One region of the Shewanella sp. WE21 genome, then DNA from elsewhere that is predicted to be linked to it. Evidence: predicted binding sites of a transcription regulator. Region 1 holds the regulator's gene; the other holds the start of a gene.

Region 1 (9,340 bases):
GATCTGGCCCTAGCGCTGTGTGGCTTTGGCGCAAAATATACAGGCGTTCGCGGCAAGCATCGTTGCATTTGGCGGGCAATAAATACAGTAGTTGCCATTCTTTGGGATTAGAATTTTCAACCCCAAGGCTGGCATAACTGGTTTCGGGACTGATCAGCTCGCCATGATTGGTGGCACCGCCATGGTATAAATTCAGGCTCAGCACTAGCTTAGCAATCACTACGGGGGCAATAAACGCCAGCAGTAATAGCCCTAATGCTTTGTGTTTAGATTTGTTCTGGGAGTTCATGCTTGCTCCTCTCATTCAAATTATCCCTAATTTATTGTTTTATATTTATTTAGTTTTATTAGTGTCTTGCTAAGTATGGTACGAATTTCCCTATTTGCTCCTTGAGTTTGCGACTGTTTGGGCGCTATGGCGTTTTACATATTTAATCCCTTGCCACAGTATTAGCCCTGCAAATACGGCTGCCATCGAAAACCACTGCAACGCATAGCCCCAATGTTTTTGTGCCGACAGTGGGAAAGGTTGCCAAGGATGGGGCAATGTGAGGGAAGGTAATTGCTCTGGTTGCAACACGACAGGTAACACTGGGTGCCCTAATACCTTAGCCATTTCGGGCATATTTAAATTTTGAAAGCGAATACTTGTCCCTGTTTCTGCCATTAAAGCTTGGCTCAAGGGATTGATTTGCTTTTGATAAAGCCTGCCTTCGATATTTAATGCCCCGCTTAGGGGAGTGATGTGAGGCAACTCATCCCGATGGGAGCCTGCGGCAACAAAGCCTAACTCGACCAGCAACCAAGGTTTTTCAACTTCTACTTGCAATGGTTGGAAGGCTAAATAGCCCACTTGACCTTGATAGATTTGATTATCCAGCAGCCAGATTTGTGAGTTTGCGGGAGTGGCGCGTACTTGCAGTCGATAACCCGTTACGCCTTCTTTGCCGACCTTGAGTTGGAGCTGCTCAAAACTTAATGGCAGCAAAGCTTGCCTTGCTTCCATTTTGGCTGAAAGCGTCGTTTTATCTTCACCACGGGCTAACTGCCATAAACCCAACTTGACCAATATAGTTAATACAGCCACAGTCAATATCAGTAGAAAAACCGTTAATTTATTCAGCAGAACGTGAGGATATTGTATGAATAGCCTGTTCATTTTTAAGTTGGTCTTAGTTCTGCTGTTGCTATTCATCATTTTTAATCTAGGTCGCGCCTTGTTTATTATGGTGAAAGGTGATGAAAAAGTGCCTATGAGCCGTTATCTTGGTCGGCGAGTGATTTTCTCCGTGCTCGTTATCTTGTTATTGCTGGTGGCCTTAGGGACTGGGTTAATTAGCCCCAATCCCACGCCTTACTAAAGCACTAGAGAACGTAAACGAAAATAAACAAACACAGCCAGACCACATCCACAAAGTGCCAATACCAACTCCCCGCTTGGAACGCAAAATGTTTATCTGCGCTAAAGTGCCCCTTCAACACTCTGAAAAACAACACGAATAAAAAGAGCGTCCCCAGTGTGACATGCATGCCGTGAAAGCCAGTTAACAGGAAGAAGGTGTTGCCATAAATCCCAGAGGTCAGGGTGAGTCCCATTTCCCGGTAGGCATGCATATATTCTTCTGCCTGTAAGGCAAGGAAACCCATACCCAAGAGTATGGTGATACCAAGCCAGAGAGTAATGGCAGAACGTTTACCTTTTTCTAGGCTGACATGGGCGAAATGTAAGGTAACTGAGGAGGTTAGCAGTACGATAGTGTTGATTAATGGCAGTCCAGTCCATGGCATAGCTTGGGTTTTAGTGCCATCTGGCGTAGTAATGAGCGGCCAAATAGCTTCAAACTGAGGCCAGAGTACTTCGTGGGTCATGGCATTATTCGATGCGCCACCGAGCCAAGGCACTGCGAACATGCGGGCATAAAATAGTGCCCCGAAAAAAGCGCCGAAAAACATGACTTCCGAAAAAATAAACCAGCTCATACCTTGGCGAAACGATCGATCCATTTGGCTAGAATAGAGCCCTGCCATCGACTCTTGGATCACGGTTCTAAACCAACCTACCAGCATGAATAGGATCACAGCTATTCCAACCAGCAGCACATAACCGCCACCGGATGCACCTGATTTCAACTGTTGCACGAAAAGGCCTGCACCAGAGGCGATTAAGAACAAGCCAATGGCACCTACAATAGGCCAGACACTTTGGGATGGAACGTAGTAAGACTGATGTTTCGTTGTCATTTTGCAGCTCCTTGCTCTATGGCAGACGCTAACTGCTTGTCGGTAATGTCGTAGAGAGTGTAAGAGAGGGTCAGAGTGTGGATAGACTCAGGTAACTGAGGATCCACATAGAAAATGAGCGGCAGCTCAGCGCTAGTGTCCGCCGCTAAGGGTTGTTGATTAAAGCAAAAGCATTCTGTTTTATTAAAATAAGCGGCACCTTGGCCGGGCGAAACTGAAGGTATCGCTTGGCCAATCGTTGCTTTAGCGGACATATTGCGCGCCAAAAATGCCGTATGGATTAGCTCGCCAGGGTGAACTTCGAGCCGTTTGGTTTGTGGCGCAAATGTCCATGGCATGCCTGTTTGTACCTGAGAAATAAATTCCACAGTCACTATTCGGCTTGTATCTACTGTGATTGCTTGATAACTACTCGCGGTATTGGAGGGTTTTCCATTGATACCGAGTTGCTCGCACAACACATCGTAGAGCGGCACCAGCGCGAATCCAAAGCCAAACATTCCAATACAGCCGATAACTAACATGCTGATAAGTTTACGATTTGACTTAGGTTTATCTTGCTGGTGTTGGGTTGCCATTTCATTTCACCTCAGGTGGTGTCGTGAAGGAGTGGTAAGGTGCAGGGCTTGGCAATGTCCACTCTAAACCCTCGGAACCTTCCCAAGGTTTAGCGGGGGCTTTTTCGCCGCCACGGATGCACTTAATTACTAATACTAAGAAAATCAATTGCGATAAGCCGAAGGCGAACCCACCAATCGAGACGATTTGATTAACATCGGCAAATTGAATCGAGTAGTCAGGGATACGCCTTGGCATTCCTGCCAGCCCAAGGAAATGCATCGGGAAAAATAGCACATTGACTGAAATCACCGAGCACCAGAAATGCCATTGTCCCAGTCGTTCGTTGTACATGTGTCCCGTCCACTTAGGTAGCCAGTAATAGGCCGCTGCCATGATGGAGAAAATCGCACCAGTTACGAGTACATAATGGAAATGTGCCACAACAAAATAAGTATCGTGGTACTGGAAGTCGGCGGGTGTAATGGCGAGCATTAATCCCGAAAAACCGCCAATAGTGAAGAGTATGATAAAGGCTACAGCAAACAGCATGGGCGTTTCGAAACTGAGTGAGCCGCGCCACATAGTGGCAACCCAGTTAAACACTTTCACCCCAGTTGGCACTGCAATCAACATAGTGCAATACATGAAGAACAGCTCGGCAAACACTGGCATACCTGTGGTGAACATATGGTGCGCCCATACGAGGAACGACAGAATTGCAATACTAGCCGTAGCATAAACCATGGATGCATAGCCAAATAAGGGTTTACGACTGAAGGCGGGGACTATGGCAGAGATGATGCCAAAGGACGGCAAGATCATGATGTAGACTTCAGGGTGGCCGAAGAACCAGAAAATATGCTGGAACATCACAGGATCGCCGCCGCCAGCCGCATCGAAGAAACTCGTGCCGAAAAACTTATCTGTCAGCACCATAGTCACTGCGCCCGCGAGTACGGGCATAACCGCGATCAGTAGGAATGCCGTGATAAGCCAAGTCCAGACAAACAATGGTAACTTCATCCATGTCATGCCTGGCGCGCGTAAATTCACTATGGTCACAATCACGTTGATCGCGCCCATGATCGAACTTATCCCCATGATATGAATAGAAAATACAAAGAGCGCCGTGCTATCTGGGCTATAAGTTGTTGATAGTGGTGCGTAGAAGGTCCAACCAAAGTTAGGTCCGCCACCTTCCATAAATAGCGAACTGAGAAGAATAGTAAAGGCGAAGGGGAGTATCCAAAAACTCCAGTTATTCATCCGTGGCAGCGCCATATCGGGCGCCCCTATCATCATAGGGATCAGCCAGTTAGCGAGCCCTGTAAAGGCTGGCATTACCGCACCGAATACCATGATCAGCCCATGAACAGTTGTCATTTGGTTGAAAAAGTTGGGCTCGACCAATTGTAATCCAGGTTGAAAGAGTTCAGCGCGGATCACCATGGCCATAGCGCCACCGGTTAAGAACATAATGAAGCTGAACCATAAATACAAAGTACCTATATCTTTATGGTTGGTGGTTAGCAGCCAGCGCATGATGCCCTTTGGCGCACCATGATGATGGTCATCATGGGCTGCGGTTTGATCTTGAGTCGTTGTGCTCATCATTATCCCCTACTGTCCATGACTTGCGATATCAGCAGGTTGCACTGTATCGCCGGTATTGTTGCCCCAAGCATTGCGTTCATAGGTAATGACTGCTGCAAGTTGTTGTGGGCTAAGCTGTTTGCCAAATGCCTGCATAGCCGTGCCTGTTTTACCGTGCATCACAATATCGATGTGATTGGCGACTGGTCCAATGGCGATAGCGCTACCCACTAGCGCGGGGAAGGCGGGTGGTATTCCTGCACCTGTCACTTGATGGCAGGCAGCACAGAAGGTCGCGTAGACAGTTTCACCTTCGGCCATGAGGGCGTCATGGCTGAGTGTGGAGAGGCTTGCGGGATCTACTGCAGCTGAGACGTCTTTTGCAGGCGCGGGTGTCGGGGTTGTACCGCTTGGTACCGCGGCGGATGTTTGTGCAGAATTGCCGTTCATGTACTCGTTGACGTCTTTGGCTTGCACTGCATCGCCAGTATTATTGCCCCAAGCATTACGCTCGTAGGTAGTCACTGCCGCGATTTCTTGTGCGGTCAATTGCTTACTAAACGCTTGCATGGCTGTACCCGTTTTACCGTTGAGCACAATTTCAAGGTGACCGCTGAGTGGTCCCGTTGCAATCGGGCTACCTTTAAGGTGCGGAAATACGCCTTGCAACCCTTCGCCATTGGGCTGGTGGCAGGCTGCGCAGTGCCCGAGGTAAACTTGTTCACCTTGAGTCATCAACTCTTCTTTACTTAGGGTTTGTGATAAAGCGGCTTGAGCGGCTTCAGCCGCAGCACCTGCAGCTTGTTTCTGCTCTGTGACCCAAGCCTCAAACTCGGCTTCGGGTAACGCTTGTACTACGATAGGCATAAAACCATGGTCTTTACCGCAGAGCTCGGCGCATTGACCACGGTAAATGCCGGGTTTGTCGATGCGAGTCCAAGCTTCATTGATAAATCCAGGGTTGGCATCTTTCTTAATTGCAAAGGCGGGTACCCACCAAGAATGGATGACATCCTCTGAAGTCATCAGAAAGCGGATTTTGCGGTTTATCGGTAGAACGAGCGGTTTATCGACTTCCAATAGATAGTTTTCACCCTTGGTTTCGGTGCCTTCGATTTGTGCTCTGGGTGTTGTCAGTATGCTATAAAAATCAATATCTTGATCGAAATAGCTGTAATGCCATTTCCATTGTGAACCCGTGACTTTTACGGTGAGATCGGCGTTGCTGGGATCTTCCATTGCGATTAAAGTTTTTGTCGCTGGAATCGCCATTAAGATCAAAATGATAAATGGCAGAATCGTCCAAGCGATTTCAACTTTAGTGCTTTCGTGAAAGTGGGACGCGACAGCGCCTTTGGATTTTCTGTGGTTGATCATGGCGTAAATCATGACGCCAAAGACCACTAGGCCTATTGCGCAGCAGATATACAAGATGGTCATGTGCAAGTGATAAACCTTGCCACTGATCTCGGTCACGCCAGGGGTCATGTTGAACCGCATGTCCGCGGCGGTCAACGGTGGTGCGAAAAGCACCACGAGTAAACAATACAACAATTGCTTCACAAGACTTCTCCTCTGCCAATTGCGAATAGCAACTACAAAGAAGAGCAACACAGTAAGTCTCAACTCTATGCAAACTCTTCAGTTCCCAAAAAAGCTTTTTTGACTTCAACGTGCGTTGGCGGCTGTTACTTTTAATCAAGTATTGTTACTGCTGGTAATTAGCCACGCTGGCACATACTGCTGAAATAAATCTGTTCTCTATTTTTAGTGGCGCTTCGAGTTCGATAAATACTCGATTCATTGACCACGGAAGGTGATATATCATCACCGACTTAACCAACCATACTTGCTGTTTAAATATTGATCAAGATCACTTATTTATCTAATTATCTGAAAAATTGCCAAAAAAAAGCCTCACATTCATAGGTGAGGCGGCTTTCAAGGTAAAAAATTAAATGAATATTTAGTGTACAGAGCTAAAAAAAGATTGCTGACCGAAGAGATTGCCTTGCTCAATGCGTACGTCGGCATGTAAGTGACTGTTTACGTCTTCAAGCACTATGCCCATAGCTCGGGCACTTTTAGCCACGATTTGTAGGCGTCGATTATCCCGCGCATCCAATGATTGAGTCCAAGTAATGACTGCACTGGACGTACCACTTGTCAGGGCTTTCTCCATCGCCCACAGGGTTTCGACTTCATCTTTAGCATGTACCAGCAAAACTCTATCCATACGCACACCTGCGCTGGCGAGCATTTGCTTGTAGCCAATACTTGGAGGGTTGATGAGCACTAACCAACGGCCCTGTTGGCTTAACTGAGCGAGTTGTGCACTCAGATGAATTAATTCTTGGCGACCTTGAGTCTTAGTTGGCATGCAGGCGATGGGCGCATGGTGCCAGTCATAGTCGGCATCACGGACTTCATCGAGCCACAAGCCCGGATGGCGGGGGGCATTGCCAAGTAGTTTATTCATAGCCAATCTCCATTACGGATCACACCGACGGCGAGTCCTTCAATTGTTAAACTTTGGAAGCCTAAATCCACTTTAATCGGGGAGTAATCTTCATTTTCGGCATGTAGATAGACTACATTACCTTTTTTTTCGAAACGTTTAACAGTGACATCGTCATCGACTCTAGCGACAACCACTTGACCATTTCTAGCTTGTTCTACTTTATGAACTGCCAGCAAATCACCTTCGAGAATGCCGATATTTTTCATGCTGTCGCCTTTTACTCGCAGTAAAAAATCGGCGGCGGGATGAAACATGCTTGGGTCGACTTGGTAGTACTGTTCAACATGTTCTTGGGCGAGGATAGGTTCACCCGCGGCCACTTGGCCGATGAGCGGTAAACCTGTTTCAGTCAAATCTTCGATTTCCGCAGGCAGACGAATGCCTCGAGATGTGCCTGGCATGATCTCAATGCAGCCCTTTTTTGCCAACGCTTTAAGATGTTCTTCAGCCGCATTGGCGCTCTTAAAACCTAAACGGGTTGCGATTTCTGCCCGAGTGGGTGGCATGCCAGTATCGGCAATATTTCGTTTAATTAGCTCTAAAATTTCAGCTTGGCGTGGCGTCAAAGGTCTCATGGTGTTTCCTGTTTTTCTATACAGTTACTGTTAGTATATACAGTATTGTTTGCAGCGCAAGTATTAACCACTTTTTAGCTATGTTGGAGAGAATTAGCGAATATTGCCCATAGTCTGGTATTCTATCGGGCTAGTAAACGCACTTAATTGCATAAGAATAATGCCTAAACACGACTCTCTTTGGTTGAAATCATTACGTTGGATCCAAAAACACTTAGTGCACACTATTGTGGTGCCTCAGGATCCCTTTGCCGATCTGAATCTGGATGCTTCCAGACCCCTTGTTTATGTGATGAAAACAGAATCCCTTAGTGACATAGCTGCTTTGAGCGAAATAACGGCTAAGTTAGGTTTACCAAGCCCTTATGAGCCTCTAGTGGCTAATGGTGTGACTGCGCCTCGGGTTGTCTGTCTTCAAGGGCGTAAGCCACTGTTTGGCGAACGTGCTGGTAATGAGCCTTTCCTCGAATGCTTTATGCGTTTGTTAGCCGTGCATAAGGAACGTCCTGAATTGGATATTCAACTGGTGCCCGTGAGTTTGTATTGGGGTCGCACGCCAGGGAAAGAAGACGACACTATGAAGGCGGCCGTATTTGAGCGGGAAAACCCGACTTGGCTACGCAAGTGCTTGATGATTCTGTTCTTAGGTCGACATAACTTCGTGCAGTTTTCGAATGCCGTATCCCTGCGTTACATGGCTGACGAACATGGCACCGACATGGGGATTGCCCATAAGTTAGCGCGGGTTGCGCGCGTGCATTTCCGTCGTCAACGTAAGGTAATGACAGGGCCTGTGCTGCCAAACCGCCAAGCACTGTTTCATTCGTTGCTCAAATCTGAGTCGCTGCGCAAAGCGATTCAAGAAGAAGCCGCCAGTAAAAAGATTTCTGAGACCCAAGCGCGCGAGACGGCTATTGAGTATCTCGATGAAATCGCTGCCGATTACTCAGATAGTTTAGTGCGTATTGCCGAGCGTTTCTTAACTTGGCTGTGGAACAAGCTTTACAGCGGGATTAACATTAAAGGCGCCGAGCAAGTTCGCCAGCTGCACCACGATGGCCACGAAATTGTTTATGTGCCTTGCCATCGCAGCCACATGGATTACCTGCTGTTATCGTATATTTTGTATTATCAAGGCATGGTTCCGCCGCACATTGCTGCCGGCATTAACCTCAATTTCTGGCCCGCGGGACCTATGTTCCGTCGCGGTGGTGCCTTCTTTATCCGCCGTAGTTTTAATGGCAATAAGCTGTACACCGCAGTATTTCGTGAGTATTTAGACCAGCTGTTTGCTAAAGGTTATTCGGTGGAATACTTCTCCGAAGGTGGCCGTTCACGTACTGGCCGTCTGTTGGCGCCGAAAACTGGCATGATCGCCATGACGATGAACAGCGTACTGCGCGGTATTGAACGTCCTGTCACACTTGTGCCTGTGTATTTAGGCTATGACCATGTGATGGAAGTGGCGACTTACCATAAAGAGTTAAGCGGTAAGAAAAAGAAAAAAGAATCTGTGTGGCAGGTGTTCGGTGCCATTCGCAAATTAGGTAATTTTGGCCAAGGTTATGTGAATTTTGGCGAGCCTATTACCCTGCAAAATTTCTTAAATGAGCGTGCGCCAAACTGGCGTGCTGAGTTGGCCGATGATCCCGAGCAGAAACCAAGTTGGTTAACGCCAGCGGTAAACGTGCTGGCTAATCGGGTGATGACGCGTATCAATGATGCCGCAGCCGCGAGTTCGGTGACTTTGACTAGCTTAGTTTTACTGGCGACAGATCAAAACGCCTTAGAACGTAGTCTGCTGGAGCGTCAGCTTGATTTGTATCTGACCCTACTCAAAAAAGTGCCT
Region 2 (9,340 bases), 930 kb from region 1:
AAACGTAAGATGAGCTTCTGGTACGGTGCACGTTCTAAGCGTGAAATGTTCTACGTAGAAGATTTCGACGGCCTAGCGGCTGAGAATGATAACTTCGTATGGCATGTGGCACTTTCAGATCCTCAACCAGAGGATAACTGGGATGGTTACACAGGTTTTATTCATAACGTATTGTATGAAAACTATCTGAAAAACCATGATGCTCCAGAAGATTGTGAGTTCTACATGTGTGGACCTCCAATGATGAACGCTGCGGTCATTGGTATGTTGAAAAATCTTGGTGTCGAAGACGAAAACATCCTGTTGGATGACTTCGGCGGCTAATGTTCATTAGTCCTAGATAGAAAAGTTGCAGATGTTGAGGTTAACCTTTCATCTGCAACTTTTGCATTTAAGGGCCCAAATAAGAGTAGTAGGTCACTATGTTTCAGACCTTAAAGATCAATACCTCAGCGTTAAAGTATTCATTTAACTGGCTAGTCCTCGTGGGACTGGCCTTTTTTGTTTCAGCCTGTTCAAAGCAAAACGAAGTCATTTCGTTGGCCGGCAGCACTATGGGCACGACTTATCACATTAAAGTCGTCCCGAATGAGCAGATGCCGACGGCGCAGTTACTTCAAGCGGAAATTGATTTAGCCCTTGAGCTAGTCAATGACCAGATGTCGACCTATCGGCCTAATTCAGAATTATCCCGTTTCAACCAATTGCCATTGGAGCAAAGCGTTGAAGTCTCACCGGATACCATAAAAGTGGTGCAAGAGGGAATACGTTTATATCAAGTGACTGATAAGGCACTTGATATTACCTTAGGTCCTTTAGTTAATCTGTGGGGTTTTGGACCTGATAAGCGTCCAACGAAAGTTCCGACACAGGCTGATATTGATGCGGCTAAAGCCAAAACAGGGATTAGTGAACTTTCCATTGAAGGCAATCGTCTAAGTAAGCACAACACCCATTTATATGTAGATTTATCATCAATCGCGAAGGGATTTGGGGTTGATAAAATCGCTTCTATTCTTGATAAATACCATGCGACTGGGTATTTAGTTGAAATTGGTGGCGAACTGAGTATCAAAGGTGCCAAAGGTGATGGAAGCTCTTGGCGTGTTGCTATAGAGCAACCGACCAATGATGGCTCTGAAGCCGTACAGCAGGTTATTGCACCTGGTACTATGGCGATGGCGACCTCTGGTGACTATCGTAATTATTATGAAGAAGACGGCCAACGTTTTACGCATATAATCGATCCGCGTACTGGTTTGCCGATAAATCATAAGTTAGCATCCGTGACTGTATTGCATCAAAATTGTATGACGGCCGACGGTTTTGCGACGGCCATGATGGTTTTGGGCACAGAAGCATCATTGGAGCTTGCCAAGAAGGAACACTTGGCGATAATGCTAATCGAAAAGCAAGGCGACGGATTTAAGGTTTATTACAGCGACGCCTTCAAGCCTTTCCTTATTTAGTTTTTGGAGTAAACCATGACCTCTTTTATTGCGGCATTTGTGATCTTGTTAGTCTTCTTTTTGCTCATGTCGATTGGTTATCTCATCAAGCGCAAAGCCGTTGAAGGAAGTTGTGGCGGTTTAGGTGTTCTAGGGATTGAGAAAGCGTGTGATTGTGATGACCCTTGTGACAAACGTAAACGTCGTATGGCCGCTGAAGAAGCGCGTCGTGAGAAGTTAACGAAAGACCGCATTATCTAAATAGTCTTGATTCGATCATAGCCTCCGATTTAGGGGGCTATTTTTTTACTTCGTATTTTCTTACACGGGTTAATCATTTGAGATTTATCCTTGGGATTAGAGTGGGATAGCAAGTTAATCTAAGCAGGAATGAGAATGCTTTTCATCATTAAGTGAGTGAAATATAAAGATAATTTGAGTTGGTCGATAAATTGTACTAGGCTAGAAGCTTGATTTAGATCAATCTTTTCACGCTTACCGAGGATAGTAACTTATGAAAGGTCATCCTAAAGTGGTTGGGCAACTGAATCGGGTGCTTACCTGTGAGTTGACCGCCATCAATCAATATTTCCTCCATGCCCGCATGTTTAAACATTGGGGCTTAGAGAAGTTAAACCACGTCGAATACAAAAAATCCATCCAAGATATGAAGCACGCCGATAAGCTCATCGAGCGAGTGCTGTTTTTGGAAGGTCTGCCTAATCTGCAACAACTCGAAAAACTTCGCATTGGTGAACATAGCCAAGAGATGCTCGACTGCGATCTGGCCATGGTGCAAGAGCAGCTTACATTGCTGCGTGATGCGATTAGCTTGTGTGAAGCCGAACAGGACTATGTGAGCCGCGATCTGCTGGAAGATATTCTCGAAGACGAAGAAGAGCACTTAGATTGGCTCGAGTCGCAGCAAGAGCTCATTACGCTAACCGGTATTCAAAATTATCTACAATCGCAAATTAGCGACCAATAGGAGCAAGATATGAAAGGCGATAAAGACGTCATCGATGCGTTAAATCGACTCCTAACGGGAGAACTCTCGGCAATGGATCAGTATTTTGTCCATGCCCATATGTATGAAGATTGGGGCCTGAATGAACTCTATGAGCGTATCGCCCATGAGTCAGATGATGAGAAAGCCCATGCAGCCAAATTAGTGCAGCGCATTTTATTCCTCGAAGGTACACCCAATGTTGCCGCCCGTGAGGCATTGAACATAGGTAAAGATGTAGAAGAAATGCTACGTAATGATCTCGCCTACGAATACAAGGTCGCGGACGATTTGCGCAAAGTGATTGCACTGTGTGAGCAGAAGCAAGATTACCAGACCCGCGAAATCCTTGAAGTATTACTCGACGATACAGAGTCTGACCATATGTATTGGCTCGAAAAACAACTTGGGCTTATCGACCGTGTTGGGCTGCAAAACTACCTGCAAACTAAGATGTGAGCCTTAGATTGTTAGGTTGAGTAAATACCTAGGCCACTGAGTGTAATGGCCTAGGAAACTCAGTTATTAAGCATGTCTGTTGTTCCTCACACTTGTCTTGTTCTCTTTTTCAGCGCTAGGCCACATCTTATTGGCCCCAAATCTATCAGGAATACTTGATTACTGTTTTTATATACAGTATTTTGGCGTTGGAGGAATTCAACGTGCGAAAAATTATTCATATCGATATGGACTGCTATTTTGCTGCAGTGGAAATGCGCGACTTTCCTGAGTACCGTGGCAAGCCTTTAGCCGTGGGTGGCAGTAGCGACCGTCGCGGTGTTATCAGCACTTGCAGTTACGAGGCACGTAAATTCGGTGTACGTTCAGCAATGGCAACGGCTTATGCCTTTAAGTTGTGCCCTGAGCTGATTTTAGTTCCGGGTCGGATGCAAGTTTACAAAGAAGTGTCGCTACAAATTCGTGAAATATTTTCCCGCTATACCCAATTAATTGAGCCGCTTTCCTTAGATGAAGCTTATTTGGATGTGAGTGAGTGCCAACATTATAAGGGCTCTGCGACCTTGATTGCCCAAGCGATTCGTCGCGATATCTTAGCCGAAACGGGTTTAACCGCATCGGCGGGTATCGCGCCAGTAAAATTTTTAGCTAAGGTCGCCTCGGATCTGAACAAGCCAAACGGCCAATATGTCATTACGCCAGAGACGCTTTCTGAGTTTGTTAAGACCTTATCGCTGCGTAAAATTCCCGGTGTTGGTAAAGTCACCGCAGAAAAGCTCTCTTCGCTCGGGCTCAATACCTGTGGTGATGTGCAAGCTTATTCTAAACCTGAGCTCTTAGCGCGATTCGGTAAGTTTGGTGGTGTGTTGATTGAGCGTTCCCAAGGCATAGATGAACGGGGGATTTCTGCCGACAGAGAGCGCAAATCAGTGGGGGTTGAAACCACATTAGCAAAGGATATTTATAGCTTAGAGCAGTGCCAGCAGGTGATGCCGAGTTTGATCCAAGAACTGTCGTTGCGTTTAAGTCGCAGTGCTAAGGAACGCAAAATACATAAACAGGTGGTCAAACTTAAGTTTAACGATTTCAAGCAGACTACAATTGAGCACCGGAGCGATGAAGTCTCGATTGTAATGTTCTATGAGCTACTCGCACAGGCTATGGAAAGGCAAGAAGGCCGCGGCATTCGTCTATTGGGGATTTCAGTTGGCCTTACTGATTCTACTCTTGTCGTCGCCACAAGCTTAAACGGCCAGACTCAGCTGGATTTAGCACTCTAGCCGTTTATTGAGTCGATAAGCCGCAGACTCATGCCTGCATTGGCTCAATAAGCCTCGGGTGGATTCGCCAACATAAAATCAATTAACAGTCTGACTCGTAAGGGCAGGTTGTCCCGATCGCGATACATCAAGTAGGCGGTACGCGGAATACCTTGCCACTCGGGCAGTATTTGAATGAGTTTGCCACTTCGTATCTGTTCACTCGCCATGCTGATGGGTATGAGTCCAATCCCAAGCCCCGCCACCACGGCCTGACAGGCAATCGCCATATCATCGACGGCTAATTTGATATTCCCCCTTGGTTCAAACTCGACATTTTGCCCTGTGCTATTGTGCTGTAAACGCCACGTTTTTGTGGGCTTGGCGATGATAACCGGATGCTGATCCAGCTCTTCAATGGATTGCAGCGCATGCCACTGCGTTGCCGATGTGCTGGTGCAAAGTACAAAGCTAATCGTGGTAAGTGGCCTTGCAATCCAATCGGGATCTTTAGGTTCGCCCACTCGAAAGGCGATATCGATGGCGTTTTCACTGACATCGATATTCATGTTCGACAGACTTAAATCGATATCAATATTGGGATAATGCCGTTGGAAGGCGTTGAGTGATTCACCTAGCCAGCGATAGGTTGTATTGATGGGCGCCGAGATCCGCAATTTGCCAACCGCTTGATGTTTATCCGCATGCAACTCACCAGATACCTGGTTTAACTCGATAAATAGCGGGCCGCAGCGTTCGAGATACCGCTGACCTGTGGCGGTAAGGTTGACTCTATGGGCGTCTCTGTGCAGTAAACGCAGACCTAAGGATTGTTCTAACAGATTGATTCGACGGCTTAAGGTTGAAGGTGGAATGCCTAAGTGCTGCGCCGCGAGCTTAAAACTCCCTTGCTGTGCCACCACCCAAAATAAGCGCATATCGTCTAAGGAATAATTAAGTTTCATATTTGGAATTTAAGCTCTCAATCTTGTTGGTTTTAATAATATATGAAACTTATAAACTAAGCTCAATCCCAATTACCTCCCTAGAGGCCGATATGAAATCCCATACACCTTACATGACATTCGTTTGTCTACTGATTTGCGTTTTTAGCTGGGGCAGTGTGTTTCCTATTGCTAAGCGAGTGCTGGAGGAGATGTCAGGAGAATCCCTCGTCTTCTGGCGTTTTACCATTGCGGCTGTGACTCTAGCGTTATATATCGTTTTTACTCGTCAGGTTTGGCCCAAATTGAGTTTGGCGCAATATATTGTCATAGCGTTAGTGGGTGTGATTGGTGTGGGCGGCTTAAATCTGGCGTTATTTAATGGCCTGCAGCATACCTCTGCTGCCAATGGTGCCTTGATTATGGCGCTCAGCCCGCTGGTGACTTCAATCGTCAATGCGCTATTACAGCGTGAATGGCTCAGCAGACAACAAGTGTTTAGCTTAGTGGGTGGATTGGCGGGCGTACTGCTAGTGATCACCAACGGTAGTGTGCAGCAGTTGCTCAACTTTAGTTTTAACCAAGGTGATGTGATGATTGCCGCCGGCATGTTGGCGTGGAGTGGTTATACCATTTGTTCGCAACGGGTCGGCCATTGGTTGCCAGTGTTGCCCTTTACCTTGCTGAGTATGATAGCTGCCAGTGTGTCTATGTCCGTGGTTGGGCTTGGCCGCGGTGAGTTTCACCCTTGGCTGGAGTTGATGGAACTGTCGGCAACGGCTTTTTCTAGCGTGCTCTACATAGGTTTGTTCGCCACTGTGCTCGGTTATCTGTTTTGGATTAACGGTGTTAAGGCGCTTGGCCCCGCTAAGGCATCGATTTTTTTTAATCTCGTGCCCGTTTTTGCAGCATTAACGGCGTTAGCCATGGGGCAGGCGGTGACGGAAATTCAATTGGTAGGGATGCTGATAGTGATCCTTGCGTTGATGTTACCCATGTTAGTCAACTTACGCGCGGCAAGAGGCTTAGTGGTTAAGCGCTGCTAATCTGTGCTAGCTTTGCTGTTTAAATATAAGGGAGCACCTGAATTCAGATAATCACTGCGACAGGTTTATGCTCCCTTATTCGTTTGAGGGGACCTTTCAAACATCACTGATTTACAAAAGGTAACTTATATAAAAGCTTTCACTCTCAACAAATTACAGTTTAAAGCGGCTGACCAGCGCCGTGAGATTACTCGCCATTGACGAGAGTTGTACGCTTGCTGCGTAGATTTCATCAGTGGTTCTTAGACTTTCCTCCGACTGTTCGGCAATGTGTTGAATATTCTGATGACTCTCGTTGGCCATAGTGGTTTGCGCTTTAGCCGCGAGGGCGATTTGATTGTTCATCTCACTAATTTGGCTGACCATTTCTGCAATATGCGCTAAGGCTTCACCGGCATTACTGGCGGCTTCTACGCTTGAGATAGCCTTTTCATTACCGATATTAATCGCTGCCACAGCGCTTTGAGTGCCATTTTGCACATTGGCGATCATTAATTTAATTTCTTCGGTGGATTGGTGAGTCTTAGAGGCAAGGGATCGCACTTCATCGGCAACCACTGCAAAGCCGCGTCCTTGTTCGCCCGCGCGCGCCGCTTCAATTGCAGCATTAAGGGCTAATAGATTCGTCTGTTCGGCAATGGCTTGAATCACCTCAAGCACGCGGCCAATATGTTGGCCTTCCTGTTCGAGTTTATTGATCTGCATTTCTGCCGTGCCTACATCTCCCGCAAGTTCACGAATCACATTGATGGTTTTTTTCACTCTTGCCTGACCGTCGGCGGTAAATATGTCGGCTTGTTTAGCGGCATCGGCGGCATGACTGGCACTGACTGATACTTCTTGTACTGAGGCGGCAATATGATCGCTGGCATCGGCGATTCTGTGGGTGGCAGCTTGTTGATCCATCAAGGTATGTTTTGCTGATGCGCTGGTTTTGGCTAGACCTTCGGCAGCGGTGTTGAGCTCTGATGTAGACTGTTTAAATTGCGAGATAATACCATGTAAGTTATCGAGAAAATGATTGAATGCCTTGGCGAGATCACCAAGCTCGTCTTTAGAGGTTAAGTGGACTCGTTCGGTCAAATCGCCATCACCATCGGTAATGTCGTGGATTTTTGCGAGTAAAACCGCCAGCGGTTTGCTGATGAGTTTAGGCAGTGCAACGATAAAGAGTATGCAGATCAAGAGACTGATGGCTAAGGCAATTAACTGCATCTGTTGTCCATGATTGGCATCATCATCTACTTGGGCTATCGCTGCGGTAGTATTACTATTTAAATCATTGATTAAATGATTAATGTTCTGGTGTAGTTGCTCGAATTGCGTTGCTGCTTGACCGAAACTAAGATCAATCGCCGTCGTTCTACCGTTACGGCCATTTTGGGTGCGTTGATTACTGATTTCTGTGGTTGTCGCTCGCCAAGTATCGAAACTGTGATTTAATTCATTGAGCTTATCTTTAGCGAGGGGACTTGTGGTCACATCGGCAAACTTATCAATATGTTCTTTAACCAGAGAGATACTATTAGTGTGCTGCTTTAAAAGGTCGTTGTAAGAGTCTGTGCCCACGTTAACAAACATCAGGCTGCGCTCGGCCACTTGAGCTTGATAAAGCTCTTTATCGGCCTGTAGGAGTTCAGATTGGCTAGGTAAGTACTCAAGCGCGAGTGTATTCGCGCTGTGATTTAAGGCTTTGAGTCCTAAAATGCCAGTTGAAGAGGCGAAGATGACTACGCCGGCGAGTAGCAGACTCGGATAAGTCAGTTTCTGATTAACGGATAGATCTTTATACCATTCCATAGTCACGCCCTCCTTGATTGATGCACTGAAAAGGTGAGAGCCGCAATAACCTCTGTGGTAAGAGGATGCAGCCCATCACTGGCGTTCTCTGGCAATTAGAGTCCAAATTGATCTAGGTTGATCCCAATCGTGATAGCACCAATTGCAGCATCGCCATCCATCACTGGAATAGAAATTTGTACTAGATAGGCTTGGGAGCTCTCGTCAAACTTGACCGGACCTATGTGTTTATCACCTTTGCCATTGGCGAAGGATTTTTGCCATTTATCTTCATCACCCTGCCAATAATCTGAAGTTTTACTGATCATAGCGACGTTCGCGCCTTGATTGTCCATGAGGAAAATTTCTTGGTAGTAAGGTTTGCTGGCTTCGAAGGTCGTGAGAAACTTGGCCGCTTCGTTGTTCATCAGGGATGACATAAAGTCATCAATACCTGCGGTGGCAATCCATTTTTCATCTAATGTTTTGATTGAATCTAAGCTTTTGCCTTGGGCATTTTGCGCTTTAACGGCATTCACCAGTACCACTTCTCTGCCTAATGGCATCAGTGAATCGGCTAGGTCGATAACGGCTTTGGGGACTTCTTCGGCGAAACTGAGGTTACTGCTGAGCAGTAGTGCGGCGGCTGACAAGATTTTACCAAATTTCATGATCTCTATTCCTTAAGGTCACAGTATTGAAGGGGAAAGCGGTTATCTCTAAAAGCGCGATAAGCAAAAATACGTTAGGGTCAGACAGAACAACTATAGTAGAAAATTCAAGTTATTCAGTTCTTTCATAAAAATTTTATCGACGGCATTTTTTCACAAATAGAATCCGCGGTAAAAAATAAGGCCACATCTGACTTGAGCAGATGTGGCCTTGAATTGAGTGAGCTAGGGTAAGGTTAGAGCATTAAGCCTTGACTGGAATGCGCTCGAGTACGGCTAATAATAATGTCCAATATTGGCCGACTGTGGTGATATTTACCATTTCGTCTGGACCGTGTGGATAGCGAATGGTGGGACCAATCGAGACCATGTCCATGTCTGGATAGGGTTTCTTGAATAGGCCACACTCGAGACCCGCATGGATCACCATGATCACTGGCTCTTTGTGGTAAATGTCTTGATAGGTTTCGCGCACTATCGCCATTACAGGTGAGCTGTTATCTGGCTTCCAGCCTGGGTAAGCACCGCTTAAATCGATATCGGCTCCGGCTAAATTGGTCAGCGCAGTTAACATGCCTTCGACTTGAGTACGGCCAGAATCGATCAGCGAGCGGATAAGGCACAGGATAGTGACTTCTTCATCGTTAGTGCTGATAACGCCAACGTTGAGCGAGGTTTCAGTCACACCTTCGACTTCATCACTCATGCGGATCACGCCGTTCGGGCAC

The links. Region 1 encodes LexA, which represses DNA repair genes until DNA is damaged. Its sites were predicted from a motif close to TACTGTATNNNNATACAGTA; they were not measured.
Region 2: a site for LexA is predicted at 3,074-3,093, ahead of dinB (DNA polymerase IV). Genes of this name have one in related genera too.

What each region holds. Positions count from the first base shown of each region.
Region 1 covers NZ_CP023019.1:1,587,977-1,597,316, reverse strand. Annotated here, with positions in the region: gene CKQ84_RS06835 (hypothetical protein) at 1-289, opposite strand, end outside; gene CKQ84_RS06830 (SURF1 family protein) at 380-1,144, opposite strand; gene CKQ84_RS06825 (DUF2909 family protein) at 1,143-1,361, shown strand; gene CKQ84_RS06820 (cytochrome c oxidase subunit 3) at 1,366-2,241, opposite strand; gene CKQ84_RS06815 (cytochrome c oxidase assembly protein) at 2,238-2,819, opposite strand; gene ctaD (cytochrome c oxidase subunit I) at 2,821-4,413, opposite strand; gene coxB (cytochrome c oxidase subunit II) at 4,423-5,958, opposite strand; gene CKQ84_RS06800 (cell division inhibitor SulA) at 6,362-6,874, opposite strand; gene lexA (transcriptional repressor LexA) at 6,871-7,491, opposite strand; gene plsB (glycerol-3-phosphate 1-O-acyltransferase PlsB) at 7,652-9,340, shown strand, end outside.
Region 2 covers NZ_CP023019.1:653,002-662,341, reverse strand. Annotated here, with positions in the region: gene nqrF (NADH:ubiquinone reductase (Na(+)-transporting) subunit F) at 1-324, shown strand, start outside; gene CKQ84_RS02795 (FAD:protein FMN transferase) at 423-1,469, shown strand; gene nqrM ((Na+)-NQR maturation NqrM) at 1,485-1,709, shown strand; gene bfr (bacterioferritin) at 1,963-2,436, shown strand; gene bfr (bacterioferritin) at 2,446-2,913, shown strand; gene dinB (DNA polymerase IV) at 3,117-4,193, shown strand; gene CKQ84_RS02770 (LysR family transcriptional regulator) at 4,238-5,137, opposite strand; gene CKQ84_RS02765 (DMT family transporter) at 5,230-6,162, shown strand; gene CKQ84_RS02760 (methyl-accepting chemotaxis protein) at 6,316-7,962, opposite strand; gene CKQ84_RS02755 (cache domain-containing protein) at 8,058-8,612, opposite strand; gene CKQ84_RS02750 (aminoacyl-histidine dipeptidase) at 8,857-9,340, opposite strand, start outside.